Regions from separate parts of the Hydrogenophaga sp. NH-16 genome, predicted to be linked through region 1. Evidence: predicted binding sites of a transcription regulator. Region 1 holds the regulator's gene; each other region holds the start of a gene.

Evidence for each region. Region 1 encodes sigma-54, which starts transcription at its own class of promoters, with help from an activator protein. Its sites were predicted from a motif close to TGGCANGNAANCTGCTTT; they were not measured.
Region 2: the regulator sigma-54 is predicted to act here: its motif matches at 4,176-4,193, upstream of pedF (cytochrome c-550 PedF).
Region 3: the regulator sigma-54 is predicted to act here: its motif matches at 4,088-4,105, upstream of DD542_RS09145 (ammonium transporter).
Region 4: the regulator sigma-54 is predicted to act here: its motif matches at 1,628-1,645, upstream of glnA (type I glutamate--ammonia ligase).

What each region holds. Positions count from the first base shown of each region.
Region 1 covers NZ_CP029344.1:4,509,026-4,514,996, forward strand. Annotated here, with positions in the region: gene argS (arginine--tRNA ligase) at 1-679, shown strand, start outside; gene DD542_RS21710 (SPOR domain-containing protein) at 694-1,362, shown strand; gene DD542_RS21715 (thiol:disulfide interchange protein DsbA/DsbL) at 1,433-2,071, shown strand; gene lptA (lipopolysaccharide transport periplasmic protein LptA) at 2,249-2,848, shown strand; gene lptB (LPS export ABC transporter ATP-binding protein) at 2,884-3,633, shown strand; gene DD542_RS21730 (RNA polymerase factor sigma-54) at 3,646-5,265, shown strand; gene DD542_RS21735 (THUMP domain-containing protein) at 5,262-5,971, shown strand, end outside.
Region 2 covers NZ_CP029344.1:3,405,848-3,411,818, reverse strand. Annotated here, with positions in the region: gene DD542_RS16435 (carbon monoxide dehydrogenase subunit G) at 1-322, shown strand, start outside; gene DD542_RS16430 (XdhC family protein) at 364-1,437, shown strand; gene DD542_RS16425 (helix-turn-helix domain-containing protein) at 1,571-2,680, shown strand; gene DD542_RS16420 (transporter substrate-binding domain-containing protein) at 2,702-3,592, opposite strand; gene pedF (cytochrome c-550 PedF) at 3,646-4,131, opposite strand; gene DD542_RS16410 (sigma-54-dependent Fis family transcriptional regulator) at 4,536-5,971, shown strand, end outside.
Region 3 covers NZ_CP029344.1:1,877,112-1,883,082, forward strand. Annotated here, with positions in the region: gene DD542_RS24285 (GNAT family N-acetyltransferase) at 1-129, opposite strand, end outside; gene DD542_RS23560 (putative motility protein) at 305-508, shown strand; gene DD542_RS09130 (MFS transporter) at 521-2,014, opposite strand; gene DD542_RS09135 (phosphotyrosine protein phosphatase) at 2,011-2,352, opposite strand; gene DD542_RS09140 (EmrE family multidrug efflux SMR transporter) at 2,444-2,779, shown strand; gene DD542_RS09145 (ammonium transporter) at 2,805-4,007, opposite strand; gene DD542_RS09150 (DUF2867 domain-containing protein) at 4,136-4,651, opposite strand; gene DD542_RS09155 (hemerythrin domain-containing protein) at 4,679-5,188, opposite strand; gene DD542_RS09160 (HDOD domain-containing protein) at 5,236-5,971, opposite strand, start outside.
Region 4 covers NZ_CP029344.1:4,628,463-4,634,433, forward strand. Annotated here, with positions in the region: gene DD542_RS22335 (EI24 domain-containing protein) at 1-611, shown strand, start outside; gene DD542_RS22340 (molybdopterin-binding protein) at 617-1,447, shown strand; gene glnA (type I glutamate--ammonia ligase) at 1,696-3,111, shown strand; gene DD542_RS22350 (hypothetical protein) at 3,291-3,890, shown strand; gene glnL (nitrogen regulation protein NR(II)) at 3,944-5,032, shown strand; gene ntrC (nitrogen regulation protein NR(I)) at 5,071-5,971, shown strand, end outside.

The DNA.
Region 1 (5,971 bases):
CTTCACCAAGGTCATCAACATCCAGGGCACCGACCACCACGGCACCATCGCCCGCGTGCGCGCCGGCCTGCAGGCCGCGGGCGTGGGCATCCCCCAGGGCTACCCCGACTACGTGCTGCACACCATGGTGCGCGTGGTGCGCAACGGCGAAGAGGTCAAGATCAGCAAGCGTGCCGGCAGCTATGTGACGCTGCGCGACCTGATCGAGTGGACCAGCAAGGATGCGGTGCGCTTCTTCCTGCTCAGTCGCAAACCCGACACCGAATACACCTTCGACGTCGATCTGGCGGTGCAGAAGAACAACGACAACCCGGTCTACTACGTGCAGTACGCCCACGCGCGCATCTGCTCGGTGCTGGCGGCCTGGGGCGGTGACGTGGACTCGCTCGCCGGCGCCGACCTGTCGCCCCTGCACACGCCGGCCGCGCAGTCGCTGATGCTGCTGCTGGCCAAGTACCCGGCCATGCTGACCGCAGCGGCCGAGGGCTTTGCGCCGCACGACGTGACCTTCTACCTGCGCGAGCTGGCCGCGGCCTACCACAGCTACTACGACGCCGAGCGCATCCTGGTGGACGACGAAGCGGTCAAACGCGCCCGTCTGGCGCTGGTCCGGGCAACGGCACAGGTGTTGCACAATGGCCTGGCCGTGCTGGGCGTGAGCGCCCCGCAGAAGATGTGAACCTCCCACCTCCCATGAACATTTCATTCCCGCAGGCCCGCGCTCAGCGTGGCGGCACCCTGGTTGGCTTTGTGGTCGGCCTGCTCGTCGGCCTGGGCCTGGCGCTCTCGGTGGCCGTGTATGTGACGCGCGTGCCGGTGCCATTCGTGGACCGCGGTGTCACCCGCAAGCCGGCCGACGATGCGGCCGAGGCCGAACGCAACAAGGGCTGGAACCCGAACGCCGGGTTGGTGAACAAGCCGCCGCCGCTGCCGGCTCCAGTCGAAACGACCCCGCCGGCCGCCGGCGACGCGGCACCGAAGGACGCCTCAGCGGCGGAGCCCGACAAGGCGCCGGCCGCCAAAGCCGCTGACGCGGCCACCAAGCCGGACAGCGATCCGCTGGGCGACCTCATGAGGGCCAAGGCCGGAGGGGCGTCGGAGCCCGCGGCTGCGCAGGGGGCCGACCCCTTCTCCTACTTCGTGCAGGCGGGGGCATTCAAGTCTCCCGAAGAGGCGCAGGCGCAGAAAGCACGGCTGGCCATGCTGGGCATGGACGCCACCATCACCGAACGCGAGCAGGCGGGGCGCACCGTGTTCCGTGTCCGCATGGGACCATTTGGCCAGAAGGCCATGGCCGAGGCCACGCGCGAACAGCTGGAGGTGAACGGGGTGGAAGCGGCGCTGGTGCGGGTGCAGCGCTGATTGCACGGTACCGAGGAACTTTTCGCTGTCCCGGGAGCCTGATTCAGGTCATTTCAAGGAGTCCGATTCCATGCATCGTCGAGATTTTTCGCGCAGCCTCCTGGTGGCTGGTGCCGCCACCGCCAGCGGGCTGACCCTGTCGCCGGCCCTGGCCCAGCGCGTGGCCTTCAAGGAAGGCACCGATTTCCAGCGGCTGGCCAAGCCGGCGCCGACCGAGAGCCCGGCGGGGCAGGTCGAGGTGGTCGAGTTCTTCGCGTACAGCTGCATCCACTGCTACAACTTTGAACCGGTCTTTCATGAGTGGATCAAGCGCAAACCGGCCCATGTGACGGTGCGCCGCATGCCGGTGGCCTTCAACCAGAACTTCGTGCCGATGCAGCGCCTGTACTTCACGCTGGAGGCCTTGAACCTGGTGGACACGCTGCACGTCAAGGTGTTCAAGGCGATCCACGAAGAGCGCCAGCCGCTGACGACCGCGCCCGCCATCACCGCCTGGATCGAAAAACAGGGTGTCAACCGCGAGCAGTTTCTGGGCATCTTCAATGGCCAGGCTGCCAAGCTGGCGGAGAAGGCCGTTGGTCTGCAGGACGCCTACCAGGTGGAAGGCACGCCCGCCCTGGGCATCGCCGGCAAGTTCTATGTGGGCGGACAAGGGCCGCGCACCCTGCTGGTGGCGGACTCGCTGATTGCCGAGGCCCGCAAAGGCTGACCGGTTTCTGACCCTCTTCCCTTCGGAGCCCGCCCTGTGCGGGCTTCCTGGTTTCATGGCGGGCACAATGTGCCGGCGCAGCGGCGAAACGCTCTGGGCGCCGCTACAATGAATGCAAGATCTGTGCCCTCAAACGCCATGCACCCACACGCACCAACCCCCCGTTCCATCGCCCGGATGTTGGCCGTCATTGGCCTGATGCTGCCCCTGCTGGCGCAGGCCGAAAAGGCCGACAAGGACAAGCCCATGAACGTGGAGGCCGATGCGCTGCGCTACGAAGAGACACGCCAGACCAGCGTGTTCACAGGCAACGTGGTGATCACCAAGGGCACCATCCTGATGCGCGGTGCCAAGCTGGACGTGCGCCAGGACCCGCAAGGCAATCAGTACGGTCTGCTGCTGGGCACCCCCGAAAAGGCCGGTTTCTTCCGCCAGAAGCGGGAAGGCGTGGACGAATGGATCGAGGGCGAGGGTGATCGCATCGAATACGACAGCAAGGCGCAGACGGTGCTGTTCACCGGTCGCGCGGTGCTGCGCCGCTACCGCGGCACCCTGCTCAACGACCAGAGCGTGGGCAGCGAGATCCTCTACAACAGCCTGACCGAGGTGTTCACGGTCAAGGGTGGGGACACCAGCAAGACCGCTGCCAACCCCACCGGCCGCGTGCGCGCCATGCTCACGCCGATCCCGGAAGAGGAGAAGAACGGCCCCGCCGCCCCGGCGACCGATCCGGCCACGCTGCGTCCCAGCGGCAAGATCACCGAGCCCAAGAAGTGACGGAGACCGTCGCCAGCGCCAGTCCGTCGGGCGGCATGCCGTCGCACAGCCGTCTGGAGGTCCGGGGACTCAAGAAGTCCTATGGCAGCCGCAAGGTGGTCAAGGACGTGTCCCTGTCGGTGGACAAGGGCGAGGTGGTGGGACTGCTGGGTCCCAACGGCGCCGGCAAGACCACGTCGTTCTACATGATCGTCGGCCTGCTGCGGGCCGATGGTGGCGAGATCCTGCTGGACGGTCACCGCATCGAGTCCCTGCCCATCCACCGCCGTGCCCGGCTGGGGCTGGGCTACCTGCCGCAGGAAGCCTCGATCTTCCGCAAGCTCACGGTGGCGCAGAACGTGCGCGCCGTGCTGGAGCTGCAGCAGGACGCGAACGGCCAGCCGCTGTCCGCGCGCGAGATCGATGCCCGGCTGGACGAGCTGCTCAAGGAGCTGCGCGTCGACCACCTGCGCGATTCGCCCGCGCCCGCCCTCTCGGGCGGTGAGCGCCGTCGCGTGGAGATCGCCCGCGCGCTGGCCACCCGGCCGCGGTTCATCCTGCTGGACGAGCCCTTCGCCGGCATCGACCCGATCGCGGTGCTGGAGATCCAGCACATCATCAGTTTCCTCAAGTCGCGCGGCATCGGTGTGCTGATCACCGACCACAACGTGCGCGAAACCCTGGGCATCTGCGACCACGCCTACATCATCAGCGACGGTCATGTGCTGGCCAGCGGTACCACCGCCGAGATCATCGAAAACGCCGAGGTGCGCCGCGTCTACCTGGGCGAGAACTTCCGCATGTGACGGAATGAGCCGATGAAGCAAGGTCTGTCGCTGCGGGTGTCGCAGCACCTCGCGCTCACGCCGCAATTGCAGCAGTCGATCCGCCTGTTGCAGCTGTCCACGTTGGAGATGGCTCAGGAAGTCGAGCAGATGCTCGACGAGAACCCGTTCCTGGAACGGGGCGAGGAAGTGGCCGATCGCGAAGATTTCGGCGTGCAGACCGCGGACGCACCGGTGGTCGCCGGCGAGCAGCTGGAAGAAGCGGCGCAGCCGGTGGTCGAGCTGCGCAGCGCCGAACCGGACACCCGCACCACCCAGGCCGACAGCGCAGACAGCGCCAGCGACGAGGTCGAGAGCCGGCTGGACGGCGCCGCGCCGGTCGAAGAAAGCTGGGAAGGCGACGGCACCGTCGAGATGGCGCCCGACGACAGCGAATGGGGCGGCGATGCACCCGCGCGCAACAGCGGTTCCGGTGGGGACGACGACGACACCGCCACGGCCGCCGACCTGGCCCGTGTGCCGGTCAGCCTGCAGGACCAGCTGCACGAGCAGGCGCGCTGCCTGCGCCTGTCGGACGAGGACAGCGCGGCGCTGTTTTTCCTGATCGAGTCGCTCAACGACGACGGGTATCTGGAGGACAGCCTGCACGAGCTGGCGCGCGCCTGCTGGCGCCTGACCGCGGGCCGGCCGGCCGACGAAGAGCCGCGCTTCGACGAAGTCGAGGCCATTGAGCAGCGCCTGGGCATGGCCCTGCAGTGGCTGCAGCAGATGGAGCCCACGGGCGTGGGCGCGCGCGACCTGGGCGAGTGCCTGCGGCTGCAGATCATGGAGCTGCGCAACACGCCCGCCGCCCGCACGGCGCTGGCGATCTGCGAGCAGCCGCTGGAGCTGATGGCCAAGCGCGACATCAAGCGCCTGTGTGCGGCCACCGGGCACGACGACGAGACCGTGCGCGCCGCGCTGGCGCTGATCGCCCGCCTGGAGCCCAAGCCGGGCCGGCGCTTCGTCGACGTCGAGCGCAACGTCGTGGTGCCCGACGTGATCGTCACCCGCGCCGGTCGCGGTTTCAAGGTCTCGCTCAACGCCGAGGTGATGCCGCGCCTGCGCGTGCACGATGTCTATGCCAACGCCCTGCGGGGGCGGCGCGAGGCCGGCGGCGAAGCGGGCCACGCGGCCATGCAGCAGCGGCTGCAGGAAGCGCGCTGGTTCATCAAGAACATCCAGCAGCGCTTCGACACCATCCTGCGCGTCTCCAGCGCCATCGTCGAGCGCCAGCGCAACTTCTTCATGCACGGCGAACTGGCCATGCGCCCGCTGGTGCTGCGCGAGATCGCCGACGAGCTGGGCCTGCACGAGTCGACCATCAGCCGCGTGACCACGGCCAAGTACATGGCCACGCCGTTCGGCACCTACGAGCTCAAGTACTTTTTCGGCTCCAGCCTGGGAACCGAGACCGGCGGCAATGCGTCGAGCACGGCGGTGCGCGCCCTGCTCAAGCAGTTCATCGCGTCCGAAGAGCCGACCAAGCCGCTGTCCGACAACCAGCTCTCGGACCTGCTCAAGGAGCAGGGCATCGAGTGCGCGCGCCGCACGGTCGCGAAATACCGCGAGGCGCTGCGCATCGCGCCGGCGAACCTGAGAAAAGCGCTTTGAACCAATTGAATCTTTTCCTCCCCTGCGCCGCCGGCGTGGAGGACTACCTCGCCGCCGAAGTCACGCGCATCACGGGCGAGACCGCGGTGCAGAAGTCGCGCGCCGGTGTGGCGCTGCTGGCGTCCTGGCGCGACGCGCTCAAGCTCAACCTGCACTGCCGGCTCGCGCAGCGCGTGCTGGTGCAGCTCTGGCACGGTGGCTACCGCAGCGAGAACGACCTGTACGCGGCCGCCAGCGAGGTCGCCTGGGAAATCTGGTTCACGCCGCAGCAGACCATCAAGGTCGAGGTCACGGCGCAGCACAGCCCGCTCAAGAGCCTGAACTTCGCGGCGCTCAAGATCAAGGACGCAGTCTGCGACCGCTTCCGCGACAAGCGCGGCGAGCGCCCCAGCGTCAACACCACCTGGCCCGACGTGCGGCTCTACGCCCACCTGACCACCGACACGGTGAGCCTCTACATCGACACCTCGGGCGAGCCGCTGTTCAAGCGCGGCTGGCGCGAGGACAAAGGCGACGCGCCGCTGAAGGAAACGCTGGCCGCGGCCATGATCGCCGCCACCGGCTGGAACGGCGCCGAGGCCGAATCGCTGGACGACATCGTGCCGCTGTACGACCCCTGCTGCGGCAGCGGCACGGTGGCGATCGAAGCGGCACAGATCGCGCTGCGGGTCGCTCCCGGTCTGCAGCGCCGCTTCGCGTTCGAGAA
Region 2 (5,971 bases), 1.1 Mb from region 1:
GGTCAAGCTCACGCCCGACGGCAGCGGCTGCACGCTGGACTACACCGTGCACGCCACCGTCGGCGGCAAGGTGGCGCAGCTGGGCCAGCGCCTGATCGACGGCACGGCCAGGTCCATGGCCGAGGACTTCTTCAAGCGCTTCGACGAGGCCATGCAGCAGGCCCACCCCGAGGCCTACGCCGCGCGCGACGCGGCGGCGAAGGCCGCTGCGGCGGGCGAGGCACCGGTGGCCGAGGCCCCCGCGGCAAGCGGCGGCATTCCCGCCTGGGTCTGGATCGCGGGCGGTGTGGTGCTGCTGGCCCTGTGGTGGCTCAGCCGCTGAAGGCTTCGCCGCGCACAATACCTGCCAGGACTGGAGACACCATGGAAAACCTCGACATCACGGTGCTGCGCCATCTGCTGCAATGGCGCCAGCAAGGGCAGCGTGCGCTGCTGGCCACGGTGATCCGCACCTGGGGGTCTTCGCCCCGCCCGGTCGGCTCGATCATGGCGCTGTGCGAGACCGGCGCCGTGATCGGTTCGGTCTCGGGCGGCTGCATCGAGGACGACCTGATCTACCGCTACCGCCGTGCGGACGGCGCTGCGGGTGCGGGCACCCACGACATCCCCGACGGCCCGCCCGAGCGGGTGAAGTACGGTGTGAGCGCCGACGAGGCCCACCGCTTCGGCCTGCCCTGCGGCGGCACGCTGGAGCTGATGCTGGAGTTCAACCCCGACGCCGACGCGCTGGCCACGCTGGTGACGGCGCTGGGCGAGGGGCGGCTGATGCAGCGCAGCACCGACCTGGCCACCGGCCGGGTCACGGTCGCGCCCTGCGAGCGGCCCGAGGCGCTCAGCGACGACGGCCAGGTGCTGCGCAACACCTTCGGGCCCGAGTACCGCATGCTGCTGATCGGCGCCGGCCAGCTGGCCGAGTACCTCTCGACCATGGCGATCTTCTGCGGCTTCTCGGTCTCGGTCTGCGACCCGCGCGAGGAATACCGCGGCAGCTGGAACGTGCCCGGCGCCAAGCTGCTCACCGGCATGCCCGACGACGTGGTGCATACCTTCGGCGTCGACCGCCGCACCTGCGTCATCGCGCTCACGCACGACCCCAAGCTGGACGACCTGGCGCTGCTCGAAGCCCTGGGCACCGAGGCCTTCTACGTCGGCGCCATCGGCTCGCGCCGCAACAACGAGGCCCGGCGCGCGCGCATGATCGAACACTTCGACCAGACCGAAGAGAGCCTGGTCGCCATGCGCGGCCCCATCGGCATCTACATCGGCAGCAAGATGCCCTCGGAAATCGCGGTCAGCATCATGGCCGAGGTGCTGGCGGTGAAGAACGGCGTGGCCCTGCCGCGCGACGCCCAGGTCGGCCCGGCCAAGGACCAGCTCCAGCCCCGCAGCGCGGACGAAGGCGGCGCCGTCTGCTTCAGCGCGTCCCGCGTGGCCTGAGCGCCGCGGCCCCGGCCGCGGCGTGGCATGTGACTTGCGGTTGACTGCAAAAGAGGTGCATTGTCCGGGGGCCTGCCCGGGCACTGTCTCAATCTGCAACACTGTTGTTCCGCCCACGAACGCCGAGGCCGATGTGACCACCACCGTCCATGCCCCCCTGCTCCCTGACCAGCGTCTGGCCCTGATCGAACGGGCGCGCCTGTCTGTGCTGGAGGCGCGCGACAGCGCCCCCTCGCCCTGGCTGGCCGCGCCCATCGAGCGCTCCTGGCGGCGCTGTCTGGCCATGGGACAGGACCCGCACCAGCGCGTGGCCTTCGAGCCGGTGTCGGCCAGCGCCATGCGCCAGGCGCTGGAGGCGAGCCAGCCCCTGATCCAGGCCGCCGCGCCGGTGATCCGCTCGCTCTCGCGGGCGATGGTGCACACCCGCTACTTCGCCATCCTGACCGACGCGCGCGGCACGGTGATCGACGTGGACGGCCCGGTCGACCGCAACAATCCGCGGGCCGCAGCCATCGCGCGCGTGGGGGTCGACCTCTCCGAGCGGGCCGTCGGCACCACCGCCATCGGCACCACGCTGACCGACCACGAGCCGGTCTGGCTGCACCGCGGCGAACACTTCTTCCACGACAACGGCGCCTTCAGCTGCGCCGGTGCGCCGATCTGGGGGCCGGACGGCCACTGCGTCGGCATGCTGGATCTCACCGGCGTCGACGTGGCGGAGCAACCCGCCCTCAAGCACCTGGTGACGCAGTCGGCGCGCAGCATCGAAAACGCGCTGACCACCTCGCGCCCGCACCGCATGCTGCTGCGCCTGAACTGGCCGGGCCGTGTGCTCGGGGACGACAACGACGGACTGGTCTGCGTGGACGACGACGGCCGCATCATAGGCGCCAACCGGGCCGCGTCCGACATGCTGGGCCTCATGCCGCAGCAGGCCGCGATGCACTGCAGTGACGTCTTCGCGGTGCCCACCGATGGCCTGTTCGACGCCGCCCGCGCACAACGCCCCGCTTTCGAGGTGCCGCTGTGGTCTGGCCTGCGGCTGCAGCTGCTGGCCCAGGGGCCGGGCCGCGTCTCCGGCTCGCCGCGCCCGGCCAGCCACAGCGTGCCACTCAAGGACGTGGAGGCCGCCCTGATCCGCCGCGCCGTGGAAGACGCGCGCGGCAACGTCATGGAAGCGGCCCGCGCGCTGGGCATCAGCCGCGCGACCGTCTACCGCAAGCTCACAAAGAAGAAGGCCTGACCGGCGCGGAAGGCCCGCCGGTCAAGGCGCAGTCAGGGTGAGCCCGTGCTGCTTGAACATCGCGAGCAGCTCGCCGCTCTCGCGCAGCGATTTCATCGCCATGTCCAGCGCCGCGCCCAGGTCCTTGTGGGCCGCCTTGATCGCCATGCCCACCGGCCAGCCCGTGTCGGCGATGCCGTTGTTGAGGTTGAGCTTGGACAGCGGGAACTGGTCCACCGAGGCCTTGCGCTGGAACAGCGCGGCTTCGGCCTGCGCCCGCAGCACGAACGCGCCTGCAGCCTTGCCGTCGATCACCGCCTGCGCGGCCTCGACACCCGAGGGGTAGATCGAGACCTGGTTGCGCAACAGCCCACCGCCGTAGCCCATGAGCACGCTGGCCGCGCCCGCGCCGCGCTCGGCCGCCAGCGGCAGGCCCTTGAGGTCTTCGGGGGAAGCGGCCGAGGCCAGGCGCCGGCTGTCGTGCAGCAGCACATTCGACTGGCGCATATAGGGCGCCATGATGGTCACCTGCGGGTTGCCGTTGGCCAGGAAGCGGTCGGCCGGCACCTGCAGCATCACGTCGGCCGGACCGTAGCCCAGGTAGTGGCCGCGCCAGACCATGTTGCGCAGGTCGTCGTTCATGTTCTCGCCCGCGTCGAACGGCAGCAGCGAGAGCTTGAGGTTCATCTGCCGCGCCAGCGCCTCGGCCAGCGACACGTCCAGGCCCGTCATGTCCGTGGCCGGGCCGCTGGAGAACGGCGCGTTGTCCTTGTACACCGCGACCTTGAGCGCCCCGTTCGCACGGATGCGCGCCAGGTCGCTCAGGTCGGTCTGCGCCAGCACCGGCCAGGGCATGGCCAGCGCGGCCGGCAGCAGCGCCAGGGCTTCGCGGCGGCGCAGGCCTCTGGAAGTCTTCAGGGTGGAGTCGGTCATGGGTCTTGTCTCTCTGTGATGTTGTAGCTGACGGCCCGTCCGGTGGCGCGGGCTCAGGGTTCGCGGCGGGTCTCGATGTAGGTGCGGATGGTCCAGATCGCTTCCTGCGTGAGCGTGCCTTCGAACGGCGGCATGTAGACGCGCCCGTCGCGCACGCGGCCGCGGCGCACGGTGGAGATGAAGTAGTCGTCCATCTCCTTCATGCAGGAGGCCTTCTTGGCCGCGTCGGCCAGGCCGGAGCAGTCGCTGTCCATCTTGCGCAGGTCGGGCGAGATGCCGCCGGAGATGGCTTCCAGGCCATGGCAGCGGGCGCAGTTCTGGTTGTAGGCCGAGGTGCCGATGCGCAGCGCTTCCTTACGGGCCGGGCTCTGCTCGTTGTAGGGGTTGGCATCGAGCCACTTGGCGCCCAGCTGCGGCAGGGTGCTGGTGTCCACGGCCTGCGGGACCACGTCCCCGTGGGCGTACACCGCAATGGCGGTCAGGCCGGCCACCAGCAGGGCGACGGCGCGTCGGGATGCGAGGGAAAAACGGACGTTCATGGGCTTGTCTCCAGGTTCAGAAAAAAGAGGCTTCTGACACCCGGTCAGCAATAAGCGGGCCACAAAAAGAACCGCCCCTGTACCACCCACATCCCGGCCCGATTGCAACGACCATGTGTTCCAAATTGAACCACCCTGTTGTTCCACGCCCCAACCACTGTCCCATTCCGAACGGGCACAACAGGCTGCTTCGGGCTGGCCGGGGATTTGCTTTGTACCGGAAGGAGGCACCCGCCACAGCTTGTTTCATTCAGGGATTTCCCACTGTTGATTTGTGGCACAGATATGAAGAAAATCACATGAGTCAGGACAGCAACGACCACGACCCCCTTCAGTTCGGCCCCATTGAGCCGAACTGGTCGATGGATTACTGGGGAGGCCTTCCCCCGGACCCTGGAGACAACATGAATGCCGCCATGTACACGCCACCCGGCCGAGAGCGTGTCAACATGCCTTCCGCCCCCCACGAGGCCGGTCACGATCCGATCGGCCAGTCGCACCAGCGCTCGCGTGCATTTGGCATCACCGAACAGAGCGAACCCGACTTTTCCAGCCCGCTGCGCGGCGACCTGACCAGCGCCCTGGACGAAAACCGCTTCCTGTTCCAGCACGCGGCACCGGTCATGGAAACGCTCTACGACCAGATCGCCAACACCCACAGCATGGTGCTGCTGACCTCGGCCAAGGGCATGGTGCTGCACTCGCTGGGCGACAACGACTTTCTGGAGAAGGCCTCGCGCGTGGCCCTGATGCCGGGCATGGACTGGTCCGAGCAGACCAAGGGCACCAACGCCATCGGCACCGCGCTGACCGAAGAGGAAGCGCTCACCGTCCATGGCAACCAGCATTTCCTGAATGCCAACAAGTTCCTGACCTGCTCGTGCTCGCCGATCTTCGACCCCTACGGTCAGGTCATCGGCGCGCTGGACGTGACCGGCGACCAGCGCAGCTTCCACCAGCACACGCTGGCCCTGGTGCGCATGTCGGCGCAGATGATCGAGAACCACATGTTCGCCGACATCTTCCCGAAGGCGATCCGGGTGCACTTCCACACCCGCTCGGAGTTTCTCGGCACGCTGGTCGAGGGCATCGCGGTGTTCTCGCCCGAAGGCCGCTTCATCTCGGCCAACCGCAGCGCACAGTTCCAGATCGGCCTGCCGTTTGCCGCGCTCAAGGCCCACACCTTCTCTTCGCTGTTCGGCATCCCGATCTCCTCGCTGGTCGATCTGTTCAGCGGCACCCTGCCCACGCCCAAGCAGCTGGTGTTGCACAACGGCGTGGCCGTGTGGTGCCGGGTCAAGATCAAGGCGGCCAATCCCTGGAACGCCGGCCGGCCCATGCCGGTCACGCCGCAGCAGGCCGAGGAACAGGCCGCCGCCACACCGTCGCCCGCAGTGGCCAAGGTGGTGCCGCGCAAACCGCATTTGTCCACGCTGCAGTACCTGGACACCGGGGACCCGCAGGTCTCGGCCGTGATCCACAAGCTGCGCATGGTCTCGGGCAAGGACATCCCTGTGATGATCCTGGGCGAAACCGGCACCGGCAAGGACCTGCTGGCGCAGGCCATCCACGGTGATTCGAACCGCTCGGGCCAGCCCTTCGTCTCGGTCAACTGCGCCTCGATCCCGGACACGCTGATCGAGTCCGAGCTGTTCGGCTACGAGGAAGGCGCCTTCACCGGCGCGCGCAAGAAGGGCTCGATCGGCAAGATCCTGCAGGCCAACGGCGGCACCCTGTTCCTCGACGAGATCGGCGACATGCCCAAACACCTGCAGGCGCGGCTGCTGCGCGTGCTGCAGGAGCGGCGCGTGAGCCCGCTGGGTGCGGGCAAGGAGGTCGA
Region 3 (5,971 bases), 2.2 Mb from region 1:
CACACATTCGGGCGGTGAAGCGGCGCGCATGCCGGCCAGGTGTTCGTCCAGCAGGCTGAGCACCTGCGGGTTCGTGAGTTCGCGGTCAACGCGGATGTGAAACCGGCGCGGCGGTGCCTCTGCTGTCATGTCGCTCCCTCCCCGGGCGGTGCGTGTGGTCTGGCCGGAATGGCTCTGCGGCCATTTTGTTCGTTTTGTTACCAGTGAGGCAAGCGGCGCACCGGGGCCAGCAGCGCCGCCAGTTCAAGCCGCCCGGCCCACCGGCCGATACAGGCTGAACAGCTTCAAAGGATTTCCCATGGACATGTCCGTTTCTCCCGCCCTGGTCGTGGACCGCGTGGCCCAGACGCGCCGTGGCGCGGCCGAGCAGCAGGTGCAGATCGCGGTGCTCAAGGAGGCCATGCAGACGCAGGAGTCGGCCGCGGCCGCGCTGCTCAATGGGGTGGCCGGCAACCTGCCGCTGGCGGGCAGCGGCCCGGTGGGCACGCAGGTCAACACAATGGTGTGACCCGCGGGGCGGCTACGGCCGCCGCAGCATCCGCGCGGCCAGCACACTGGCGAGCAGCACCAGCACGCTGCTGGCCAGCGCGGTGAACTGCAGCGCGTCGGTGAACGCAGCCTGCGCGGCGCTCACCAGCGTCTGGGCCATGTCCGGTGGCAGCCGGTTCGCGGCTTCCAGGGCGCCACCGAGCGTGCTTTGCGCCTGCGCCGGCACATCGGCCAACCCCGCGCCGCCCAGCTGGTGGCGGTAGATGAGCGTGCCCGCGCTGCCGAACAGCGCGATGCCCAGTGCACCACTGAACTCCGATGCCGTTTCGGCGATGGACGAGGCCGCGCCCGCGCGCTCGGGCGGTGCCGAGGTGATGATCTGTTCGGTGCCCACCGCGAACACCGGCGCCATGCCCAGGCTGACCACCACCATGCCGGCCACCAGCACCCACAGCGCCCACGGGCCGTCGGCCGCCACCATCAACCCCATGCCCACGGCGGCCGACGCGAGGCCCCACACCAGCACCGGGCCGGGCCCGTAGCGTGCGGCCATGCGCGGCGCCAGCACCATCGAGCCGAACACGAAGCCACCCGCCCAGGGCACGGTGGCCCAGCCGGCCTGCAGGGGCGTGAGCATCAGCACCATCTGCAGGTACTGCGCGATGAAGATGTAGACACCGAACATCGCGAGGCACGACAGCGCGTAGGCCACGATGGCGGTGCGGAAGGTGGGGATGGCGAACAGCCGCAGTTCCAGCAGCGGGTAGTCGATGACGCGCTGGCGCCGCACGAACACCCAGCCCACCGCCACGCCCGCGGCCAGCAGCGCCAGCCGCGCCGCGCTGGGGCCGGCTTCGGCCATGGCCTTGATGGCGTAGATGGTGGCTAGGACAGCCGTCAGCGAGAGCAGCACGCTCGGCGCGTCGATGCGGCCGGCATTCTCGTCGCGGTATTCGGGCAAGAGGCGCGGCCCCAGCACCAGCAGCAACACCATCACCGGCACCGCGGGCAGGAACACCGAGCCCCACCAGAAGTGCTCCAGCAGCCAGCCGCCCACCAGCGGGCCGATGGCGCTGCCGACTGAGAACGCGGTGATCCACACGCCGATGGCGAACTGGCGCTGCGTCTCGTCGTGGAACATGTTGCGGATCAGCGAGAGCGTGGACGGCGCCAGCGTCGCGCCGGCAATGCCCAGCAGCGCGCGCAGCACGATCAGCTCGGCCGGCGTGCGCGCGAACGCCGCCAGCACCGAGGCCAAGGCAAAGAAGGCCGCGCCGGTCAGCAGCAGACGGCGGCGCCCGATGCGGTCGCCCAGCGTGCCCATGGTGATGAGGAAGCCGGCCACGAGAAAGCCGTAGATGTCGATGATCCACAGCAGCTGCGAGGCGCTGGGCGCCAGCGCCCGGCTGAGCGCCGGCACCGCGAGGTTGAGCACCGTCAGGTCCATGGCATAGACCAGACAGGGCAGGGCGATGACGGCCAGCCCCCACCATTCGCGGGGGGTGGCTTTGGCGGGATGGGTCATTCGATGTTCAGAAGGCTGCCGACCGACTGCTCCAGCAGCTCGACCAGCTCGGGGTCCATGTACTTGTACTCGTCGGGGATGTCGAGCACGTGAACTGGCTTGTCAGCCAGAAGGTCACCGAACTCCGCGACGAGCCGCGACTTGTGTTTCTGTTCCATCACGATCACCACGTCGGCCCAGTCGATGTCGGTGTCCGAGACCGTGTGGCGCGCACTGGGGCTGGTGCCACCCGAGCGCACGTTGAGCAGCGGATGCCGCCGCCAGACCTGCTCGGCTGTGGGGCTGCGCCACTGGTTGCGGCTGCAGACGAAGAGGACGTTGAGTCGATCCCTGGGCATCCGTGCACTGTAGGACAAGCGCCGGGCGGACCCTGCGGTCAGGGTCATGGTGGTCCGGGCTGCGGGGTTCCGGTTGGGGAAAATTCCCTCCATGAAAGCCGCCTACCTCTACCTTGGCGCGGCCATCTTGGCCGAGGTGATCGCCACCTCCCTGCTCAAGACCTCCCAAGGCTTCACCCGCCTGTGGCCCAGCGTGGCCACGGTGATCGGCTACGCCATCTCGTTCTACTGTCTGGCGCAGACGCTGGGCAGCGTGCCGACCGGCGTGGCCTACGCGATCTGGTCCGGCGTGGGCATCGTGCTGATCTCGTTGATTGCCTGGTGGGTGTTCGGCCAGTCGCTGGATGCGCCCGCGCTGATCGGCATGGGCCTGATCGTTGCCGGCGTCGTGGTGATCAACCTGTTCTCGAAGTCGGTGGCGCACTGATGAGCGCCACCGCCCCGGCCCGCGCTCACCAGCTGACTTCGCGGTCTGGCGTGGCGCTGATCTTGTGGATGCTCAGATCTGCGCCGTCGTATTCCTCTTCCTGGTCCAGCCGCAGGCCCAGCGTGAGCTTGAGCAGCCCGTAGACCACCGTCCCGCCCAGCAACGCCCAGGTCACGCCCATGGCGGTTCCCAGCAGTTGCGCACCGAAGCTGACGCCACCCAGGCCGCCGAGCGCCTGTTGGCCGAAGATGCCGGCAGCAATACCGCCCCAGGTGCCGCACAGGCCGTGCAGCGGCCAGACGCCCAGCACGTCGTCGATCTTCCAGCGGTTCTGCGTGGCGGTGAACATCACCACGAACAGCAGGCCGGCCACCGCACCCACCACCAGCGCGCCCAGCGGATGTATCAGGTCGGAGCCCGCGCACACGGCCACCAGACCGGCCAGTGGGCCGTTGTGCACGAAGCCGGGGTCGTTCTTGCCGGCGATCAGCGCGGCCAGCGTGCCGCCGACCATGGCCATCAGCGAGTTGACCGCGACCAGGCCCGAGATCTTGTCCAGCGTCTGCGCGCTCATCACGTTGAAGCCGAACCAGCCCACGCAGAGGATCCAGGCGCCCAGTGCCAGGAAGGGGATGTTCGAGGGCGGGTGGGCCGAGATGCCGCCGTCCTTGCGGTAGCGGTTGGCGCGGGCGCCCAGGAAGATGACCGCGGGCAGCGCGATCCACCCGCCGACCGCGTGCACCACGATGGAGCCGGCGAAGTCGTGGAAGGTGGCGCCGGTGGTGGCCTCGATCCAGGCCTGCACGCCGAAGTGGCCATTCCAGGCGATGCCCTCGAAGAACGGATAGAAAAATCCGACGATGACGGCCGTTGCGATCAGTTGTGGCCAGAACTTGGCGCGTTCGGCAATGCCGCCCGAGATGATGGCGGGGATGGCGGCGGCAAAGGTCAGCAGGAAGAAGAACTTGACCAGGTCGTAGCCGTTCTTCTGGGCCAGCGTTTCGGCGCCGATGAAGAAGTGCGTGCCGTAGGCGACGCCATAGCCGACGACGAAGTAGGCGATGGTCGAGACCGAGAAGTCGACCAGGATCTTGACCAGGGCGTTGACTTGGTTCTTCTTGCGAACCGTGCCGAGCTCCAGAAAGGCGAAACCGGCGTGCATGGCCAGAACCATGATCCCGCCGAGCAGGATGAACAGGGCATCGGCGCCCTGTTTGAGTGCGTCCATGAGGAATCTCCGTGCAGAAAGCTTGTTTTGGTGCGTGATTGGCGCCAAAACAGGGTCTGCATGGCGAATCGCACCATGTCAAAGCAAAAAACGCACCAATGGAGAGGGGTTTCTGCGAAGGTGGTGCGTCATGCACCGATCGAGCGCAGCACCGACGGCGCGATCAGCTTGTGCATGGGCCTGACCGGCAGCATGTAGAGCCGTCCGAGCCGGTTCTTGGTGTGGACCACGGTGGTGACCGTCACACGCACGGGCTGTCCGGCTGGGCGGGCGCAATGCACCGAGACCACCACGTCCAGGTGCTTGTCGCGGTCACCCAGCAGCACCTCGTCGGGCGTGTTCTCGAACAGGGTGAAGATGCCCACGCGCTCGCCAGGCCGGTAGTCGGCGTCGGGGCGGGCGGGGTGGATGCCGGAGAGTTCGCCCAGGTTCTTCAGGCCCACCAGTTGCACCGCGCGGTTGCGCAGCGTCATGCAGGCATCGACCCAGCGCGGCGTCGCCCGGGCCGATTTCAGGAACTGGCCGAGGGCGCTGAGCGAGGGGTCGGCGGCGTCGATGGCCCAGGCATCGTGGAAGTCGGCGCCCTCCAGGCGCAGGGCGATGCGGCTGCCCGCGGGCGGGGCGACGGCGGTGGGTGTGTTCATCCACCCACTGTAGCCGCCCGGTGGCGGTCAGGAGCAGCTGACGCTGCCGCAGCCGCTCATGGTGGCGGGGCGCACCCGGCTCGGGTCGGCCAGGGTTTCGGTGCGGGAGTCGAAGCCCACGTCCTTCATGTGCAGCGCCAGGCCGGCGTCCATGGTAGCGGCGTGCTGCGGGAACCACTCGACCAGCGCCTCGGCCAGGCGTGTGATGATTTCCTTGTCGTCTTTTTCGTAGTGCTCCACCACGGCGTGCAGCGTTTCCATGATGGTGGCGTGGTGGCCGGCGTGGCAGTTGTCGGGCGCGAAGCCGGTGGCCACCATCCAGCGCTCTTCCTGGGCGAAGTGCTCCTTGGTGTGCTCGATGAACTCGAGGTAGAGCGGCAGTTGCTGGTCTTGCGGGGTGGCCAGCAGCCGGTTGAGCATCTCCACGAACTCTTCATGGGTGTCGTCCATGCGGCCGTCGCCGGTCTGCAGCTGCGGGGTCCAGTCCAGCCCGGTGGTGGCCTGGGCGGGGGCTTCGGGGGTGGTGGTCGCTTCCATGGGGTGCCACTGTAGCTGCAAACCGCTGCCCGGGCGCTTGACCGGGGTCAAGCCTCGGCGGTGGCGCGGCCCATCATCTGGTCCAGCGCGGCCTGCAGTTCGGGCGCGGCCAGCGCCTGATCGAGCCGGGCCAGGGCGGGGTGGGCCAGGCTGGCGCGCAGGTGGTGGGTGTCGGCGGCAATGTCCAGCGCCGGGTCGTAGCCTTCGAGGCTGTCGAGCTCTCCCAGCGCAAAGTGCTCGCCCAGTCGGGCGCAGAGATAGCCCAGCGCAAACCGCGGTGCCCGGGCGCGGTCGGTGACCATGAAAGGCGTCGCCAGCTGGCGGCCGACGCCGCAGACCTCGTCGATCAGGCTCTCGGGCAGCTCCCAGGACTTCATCAGCAGGCTGCCGATTTCGCTGGCGTTCAGGCCCAGCAGTTCCTGCTCGGTGTGGGCGCGCTGCAACCGGTTCTGGTGGTGCCACGGCTCCAGGCGCGAGGCGGGAATCAGGGATGCGGCCGCCAGTTGCCCCACGAAGCTGAGCACGACCTGGGTGGAGAGGTTGCCCACATCGGGCAGGTTGAGCGCCTTGCCCAGCCGCACGCAGAGTTCGCTGGCGATGGCGCTGGCCTGCCAGATGGCGTCGAAGCAGCGCTGCGCCTCGGCCAGCTTGGGCTTGAAGGCCTCGGCCAGCATGTACTGCAGGCAGATGCTGCGCACGGTGTTCATGCCCAGGAAGGTCACCGCATGGCCGATGTTGGTCACGGGCGTTCGCAGCCCATACATCGGCGAGTTCACCGTTGAA
Region 4 (5,971 bases), 120 kb from region 1:
TGCTGTGCCTGCTGCTGGTCGCCGTGTTCATGACTCCGTCCATGGTTGAACTGGTTGCGCAAAGGCGCTTTCCTTTGCTCGAACGCAGGCGTGGTGGCTCTTTCGTTCTCGGTCTGTTGTGGTCGCTGGGGTCCACGTTCGTGGCCCTGGTGGTACTGGTTCTTTCTATGCCCCTGTGGCTGGTTCCGCCGCTGGTGCTCATCCTTCCGCCGCTGATCTGGGGCTGGCTGACCTACCGCGTGTTTGCCTATGACGCACTGGCGCAGCATGCCAGCAGTGCCGAGCGCAAGACCATCCTGCGTGAACACCGTGGCAGCCTTCTGGTCATGGGCATCCTCAGCGGGTATCTTGGCGCGGCACCCAGCCTGCTCTGGGCATCGGGTGCCATGTTCGTGGCGCTGGCGCCCTTGCTGGTGCCGGTGGCCATCTGGATCTACACCCTGGTATTTGCTTTTGCGTCTCTGTGGTTCGCACATTTCACGCTGGCGGCGCTGCAGCGGATGCGCGCGGCGCAGGTGGTGGAGGTCCTGGATCCTGAGCCAGGAGGCCAACCAGCCATGCCGCTGGACACCCTGCCGCCCACCACCGTTCTTCCGCCGCCTGGCGCCTGACCTCCATGAACACCAGCAAAGAGAACCCACCGGCGTTTGGTCTGATCATCATTGGCGATGAGATCCTGTCGGGCAAACGTGCCGACAAGCACTTGCCGAAGGTGATCGAACTGCTGGCGGGAAGAGGCCTTTCGCTGGCGTGGGCTCGGTTCATCGGTGATGACCGCGAGCGCATCACCGACGCACTGCGGGAGGCGTTCGCCAGCGGCGATGTGGTGTTCAGCTGTGGTGGCATCGGGGCCACGCCCGACGACCACACGCGCCAGTGCGCGGCTGCGGCACTGCAGGTGGACCTGGCGCTCCACCCCGAGGCCCGCGACCTTATTGAGCAGCGTATGAGGGACGTGGCCGCCGAGAAGGGGGAGGTTCACGACCCCGAGCGGCCCGACAACATGCACCGGCTGAACATGGGGGTGTTCCCGGTCGGCGCCCGGATCATTCCCAACCCGTACAACAAGATTCCCGGGTTCAGCTGCGATGGACCCGGTGGTGGTTCCGTGCATTTTGTCCCGGGGTTTCCCGTGATGGCCTGGCCGATGATCGAAGCGCTGCTGGATGGGGCGTACCGCCATCTTCACCGGCAAGACGCGTGGCAGGAGCGCTCGGTGGTGGTCATGGGGGCCATGGAGGCCACCTTGACCCCTCTCATGGAGACCATCGAGCGCGAGCACCCGGTGAAGGTGTTCAGCCTGCCCAGCGTGGACCACCCGGACTACGGGCGGCACATCGAGCTGGGCGTCAAGGGCGCCCCAGATGCCGTGACCCCGGCGTTTGCGTCGCTGCTTGACGGGCTTGAGCGGTTTGGTGCGGAGTTGGGACCCGAATTGGTGCGATAGTTGTTTGCACCAATATTGTGCATTCTGCTGGAATGCACCAAAACAATGCGTTGCATGCCGGGTTTACAGCGGTCACGCCGGGCATCCAGGCTTTGCAGCCCGCCGGCGCAGGGCGCTGCGCCATAATCTGCGCCGCCTTGGGGCTTGGCACATCGTTGATTGAACCCGACGGCACAACTTTGGCACAGAAACTGCTTCATGCCCTTGTCAAATTCAGTTTTCCACTCACACAGCAACAGGAGTATTTGATGGCCAAGACCGTCGCAGACGTGATGCAAATGGTGAAGGACAACGAAGTCAAGTTCGTTGATTTCCGCTTCACCGACACCCGTGGTGCGCAGCAGCACACCACCGTGCCCGTGTCCCACTTCGATGAAGACAAGTTCGTTTCCGGCCATGCATTCGATGGCTCGTCCATCGCAGGCTGGAAGGGCATCGAAGCTTCAGACATGCAGCTGATTCCCGATCCGAACACGGCCAACATCGACCCGTTCTACGAAGAAACGACGCTGATCCTCACCTGCGACGTCATCGAGCCTGCCGACGGCAAGGCCTACGACCGCGATCCCCGCTCCATTGCCAAGCGCGCCGAGGCTTACCTGAAGTCCTCGGGCCTGGGCGACACCGCCTTCTTCGGACCGGAACCCGAGTTTTTCCTGTTCGACGGCGTGCGCTGGAGCACTGCCCCGGGCCACACCTTCTACGAAATCGAAGAGTACGAAGCTCCCTGGAACAAGGGCGCCAAGCTCGAAGGCGGCAACCGCGGCCACCGTCCGACAGTCAAGGGCGGCTACTTCCCCGTGCCTCCGGTTGACAGCACCCAGGACATGCGCGCCGAGATGGCCCTGATCCTCGAATCGCTGGGAATCCCGGTCGAGGTGTTCCACCACGAAGTGGCGGGCGCCGGCCAGAACGAGATCGGCACGAAGTTCAGCACGCTGGTGCAGCGCGCCGACTGGACGGTCCTGCAGAAGTATGTGGTGCACAACGTGGCCAATGCTTATGGCAAGACGGCCACCTTCATGCCCAAGCCCTACGCCGGTGACAACGGTTCCGGAATGCACGTGCACCAGTCGGTCTGGAAGGATGGCAAGAACCTGTTCGCTGGTGACGGTTACGCTGGCCTGAGCGAGTTCGCGCTGTATTACATCGGCGGCATCATCAAGCACGCCCGCGCCCTGAACGCCATCACCAACCCCGGTACGAACTCGTACAAGCGCCTGGTGCCGCACTTCGAAGCCCCGGTGAAGCTGGCTTACTCGGCCAAGAACCGTTCGGCCTCCATCCGCATCCCGTACGTCGCCAACCCGAAGGGCCGCCGGGTGGAAGCCCGCTTCCCCGATCCCCTGATGAACCCCTACCTGGGCTTCTCGGCGCTGCTGATGGCCGGTCTGGATGGCGTGGAAAACAAGATCCACCCGGGCGAAGCCGCGACCAAGGACCTCTACCACCTGCCGCCGGAAGAGGACAAGCTGGTCCCGACCGTGTGCCACAGCCTGGACATGGCGCTGGACTACCTGGACAAGGACCGCGCGTTCCTGACCAAGGGTGGCGTGTTCACCGACTCCATGCTGGACGCCTACATCGAACTGAAGATGGGCGAAGTCAACCGCGGCCGCATCGAAGTGTCGCCGGTGGAGTTCGACATGTACTACAGCCTGTGATGGCAGGCCCGGTATCACCCGGGCCTCGCTTCGCAGATGAAAAGGACGGCCCGGCCGTCCTTTTTTTTGGGCCGTCCGGACGAGCGCGCGGGCGCCCTGTCATGGCGGATACCATGCGGCCTGTTTTTGGGTCATACTGAAAATTGATTCTCAATGCGCCCACAGCGCCTGGAGCCCACGTGTTGTCGAAGCTGAACATTGCCGCAAAAACCCATCGCGTCCTGATCCTTTCCGTTGCGGCGGTGTGGTGCCTGCCGTCTTTGGCGCAAGAGCGCATCTATCGCTGTGGCAACGAGTACACCAACAACGCCACGGTGGCGAAGGCCCAGGGCTGCAAGCTGATGGAGGGCGGCAACATCACCGTCATTCAAGGCCCGGCGCCGCAGGCGGCTCCGCGGTCTGCCAGCTCGTCGACAGCGCCCCGCAGCGCACCTCGCAACGATTCTGCTGAGCAGCGTGCACGCGACAGCGATGCCCGCCAGATTCTTGAGATGGAGTTGAGAAAGGCAGAAGAGCGGCTGGCCCAGGCGCAGAAGGCCTACGCCAATGGGCAGCCCGAGAAAGAAGGCATCGAGTCGCGCAACTACCAGCGCTACCTCGACCGTGTGGCCGAACTCAAGGCGACGGTGGCCCGGGCCGAGGCTGATGTGAATGGTTTGCGGCGCGAGCTGGCCCGCATGGGCGGTGCGCCGGTGGCGCCGCCAGCGGCGTCGGGCCCCGCGGGACCCGCTCCTGCGGTGCCGGGTGCGAGCGGGCCGTCCGAACCTGCCGCAAAATAGCCGGCTTGAAAAAGCCAGACCTTTCTCTCCCCCTGTCCCGTGTCGATGCGGCCATGCTGCCGGGAAAGGCTGCGCAGCGCGCGGCTTCGGCGCACGGCAAGTTCCATTCGCTGGATCTGCTGGCCACGCTGGTGGCGGTGGTCTCGCTTGACGGGCAGGTACTTTTTGCCAACGCGGCGCTGGAGGATGCCCTGGGCATGTCCCGTCGCAGCATCACGGGCACGCGGCTGCAGGACTGCTTCACCGAACCGCAGCTGCTCCAGAACGCGCTCAGCGGCGCCGCAGTCAACGAGTTCGCTGCCCTGCGGTACGACGCCTGGCTGCGGCGCCTCGCCCATGAACCGCTGCCGGTCCACGTGGTGGTGGCGCAGACCGACACGGCGGGCGAAGTCATTGTCGAGCTGCTCCCGCTGGAGCAGCAGGCCCGGCAGGAACGGGAAGAGCGGCTGATCGACCAGGCACAGGCCAACAAGGAGCTGATCCGCAACCTGGCCCACGAGATCAAGAACCCGTTGGGCGGGATTCGCGGTGCGGCCCAGCTGCTGGAGCTGGAGCTCGACAACAAACAACTGACCGAGTACACGCAGGTCATCATCCACGAGGCCGACCGCCTGCAGTCGCTGGTGGATCGCCTGCTGGCGCCACACCGCCGGCCTCACGTGGTGGGCGATGTGAACATCCACGAGGTGTGTGAACGCGTGCGCTCGCTGATCGTGGCCGAGTTCCCCCGGGGTCTGAAGGTGGTTCGCGACTACGACACCTCCATCCCCGAGTTCCGCGGCGACAAGGAGCAGCTGATCCAGGCGGTGCTCAACATCGCGCACAACGCGGCGCAGGCGCTCGCGGAGCGCATCGCGGCGGGGGATGCGCAGATCACCCTGCGCACGCGCGTGGGCCGGCAGGTGACCTTCGGCAAGCAGCGCTACCGCCTGGCACTGGAATTGCATGTGATCGACAACGGGCCTGGCGTGCCCGATGCGATCAAGGACCGCATCTTCTTCCCGCTGGTGTCGGGTCGTGAGGGAGGTTCCGGGCTGGGGCTGACCCTGGCACAAACCTTCGTGCAGCAGCACCATGGACTGATCGAGTGTGAGAGCGCGCCAGGCCACACGGATTTCAAATTGCTGATTCCGTTGCCATGAAACCGAAACGCCTCGCCTGAGGAAGGGAAGACGCACACATGAAGCCGATCTGGATAGTGGATGACGACCAATCGATCCGCTTCGTTCTGGAGAAGGCGCTGTTGAGGGAGAACCTGCCCACCCGCAGTTTCACCAATCCGCAGGAAGTCCTCAAGGCACTGAACGAGACGCCCGAAAGCGAAGGACCGCAGATCCTCGTGAGCGACATCCGCATGCCGGGCGGCTCGGGCCTGGACCTGCTGGAGAAGGTCAAGGAGAAGCTGCCGGGCCTGCCCGTCATCATCATGACCGCGTTCTCCGATCTGGACAGCGCGGTGTCGGCCTTCCAGGGCGGTGCGTTCGAATACCTGCCCAAGCCCTTCGACCTGCCCAAGGCGCTGGAGCTGATCCACCGCGCGGTGGAGGAGAGCCAGCGCGAGGAAGTGGCGCAGGAGTCGCTGACGGCCGCGCCCGAGATGCTGGGCCAGGCGCCCGCCATGCAGGACGTGTTCCGCGCCATCGGGCGGCTGTCGCAGAGCAACGTGACGGTGCTGATCACAGGTGAGTCGGGCTCGGGCAAGGAGCTGGTGGCGCGCGCGCTGCACAAGCACTCGCCGCGCGGTGGCGGTCCGTTCGTGGCGATCAACACCGCCGCCATTCCGAAGGACCTGCTGGAGTCCGAGCTGTTCGGTCACGAGCGCGGCGCCTTCACCGGCGCGCAGACCATGCGGCGCGGCCGCTTCGAGCAGGCCGAGGGCGGCACGCTGTTCCTGGACGAAATCGGTGACATGCCGTTCGACCTGCAGACGCGCCTGCTGCGCGTGCTGTCCGACGGGCACTTCTACCGCGTCGGTGGGCACAGCGCCGTCAAGGCCAATGTGCGCGTGATCGCGGCGACCCACCAGAACCTGGAGCAGCGCGTCAAGGAAGGCGTGTTCCGGGAGGACCTGTTCCACCGCC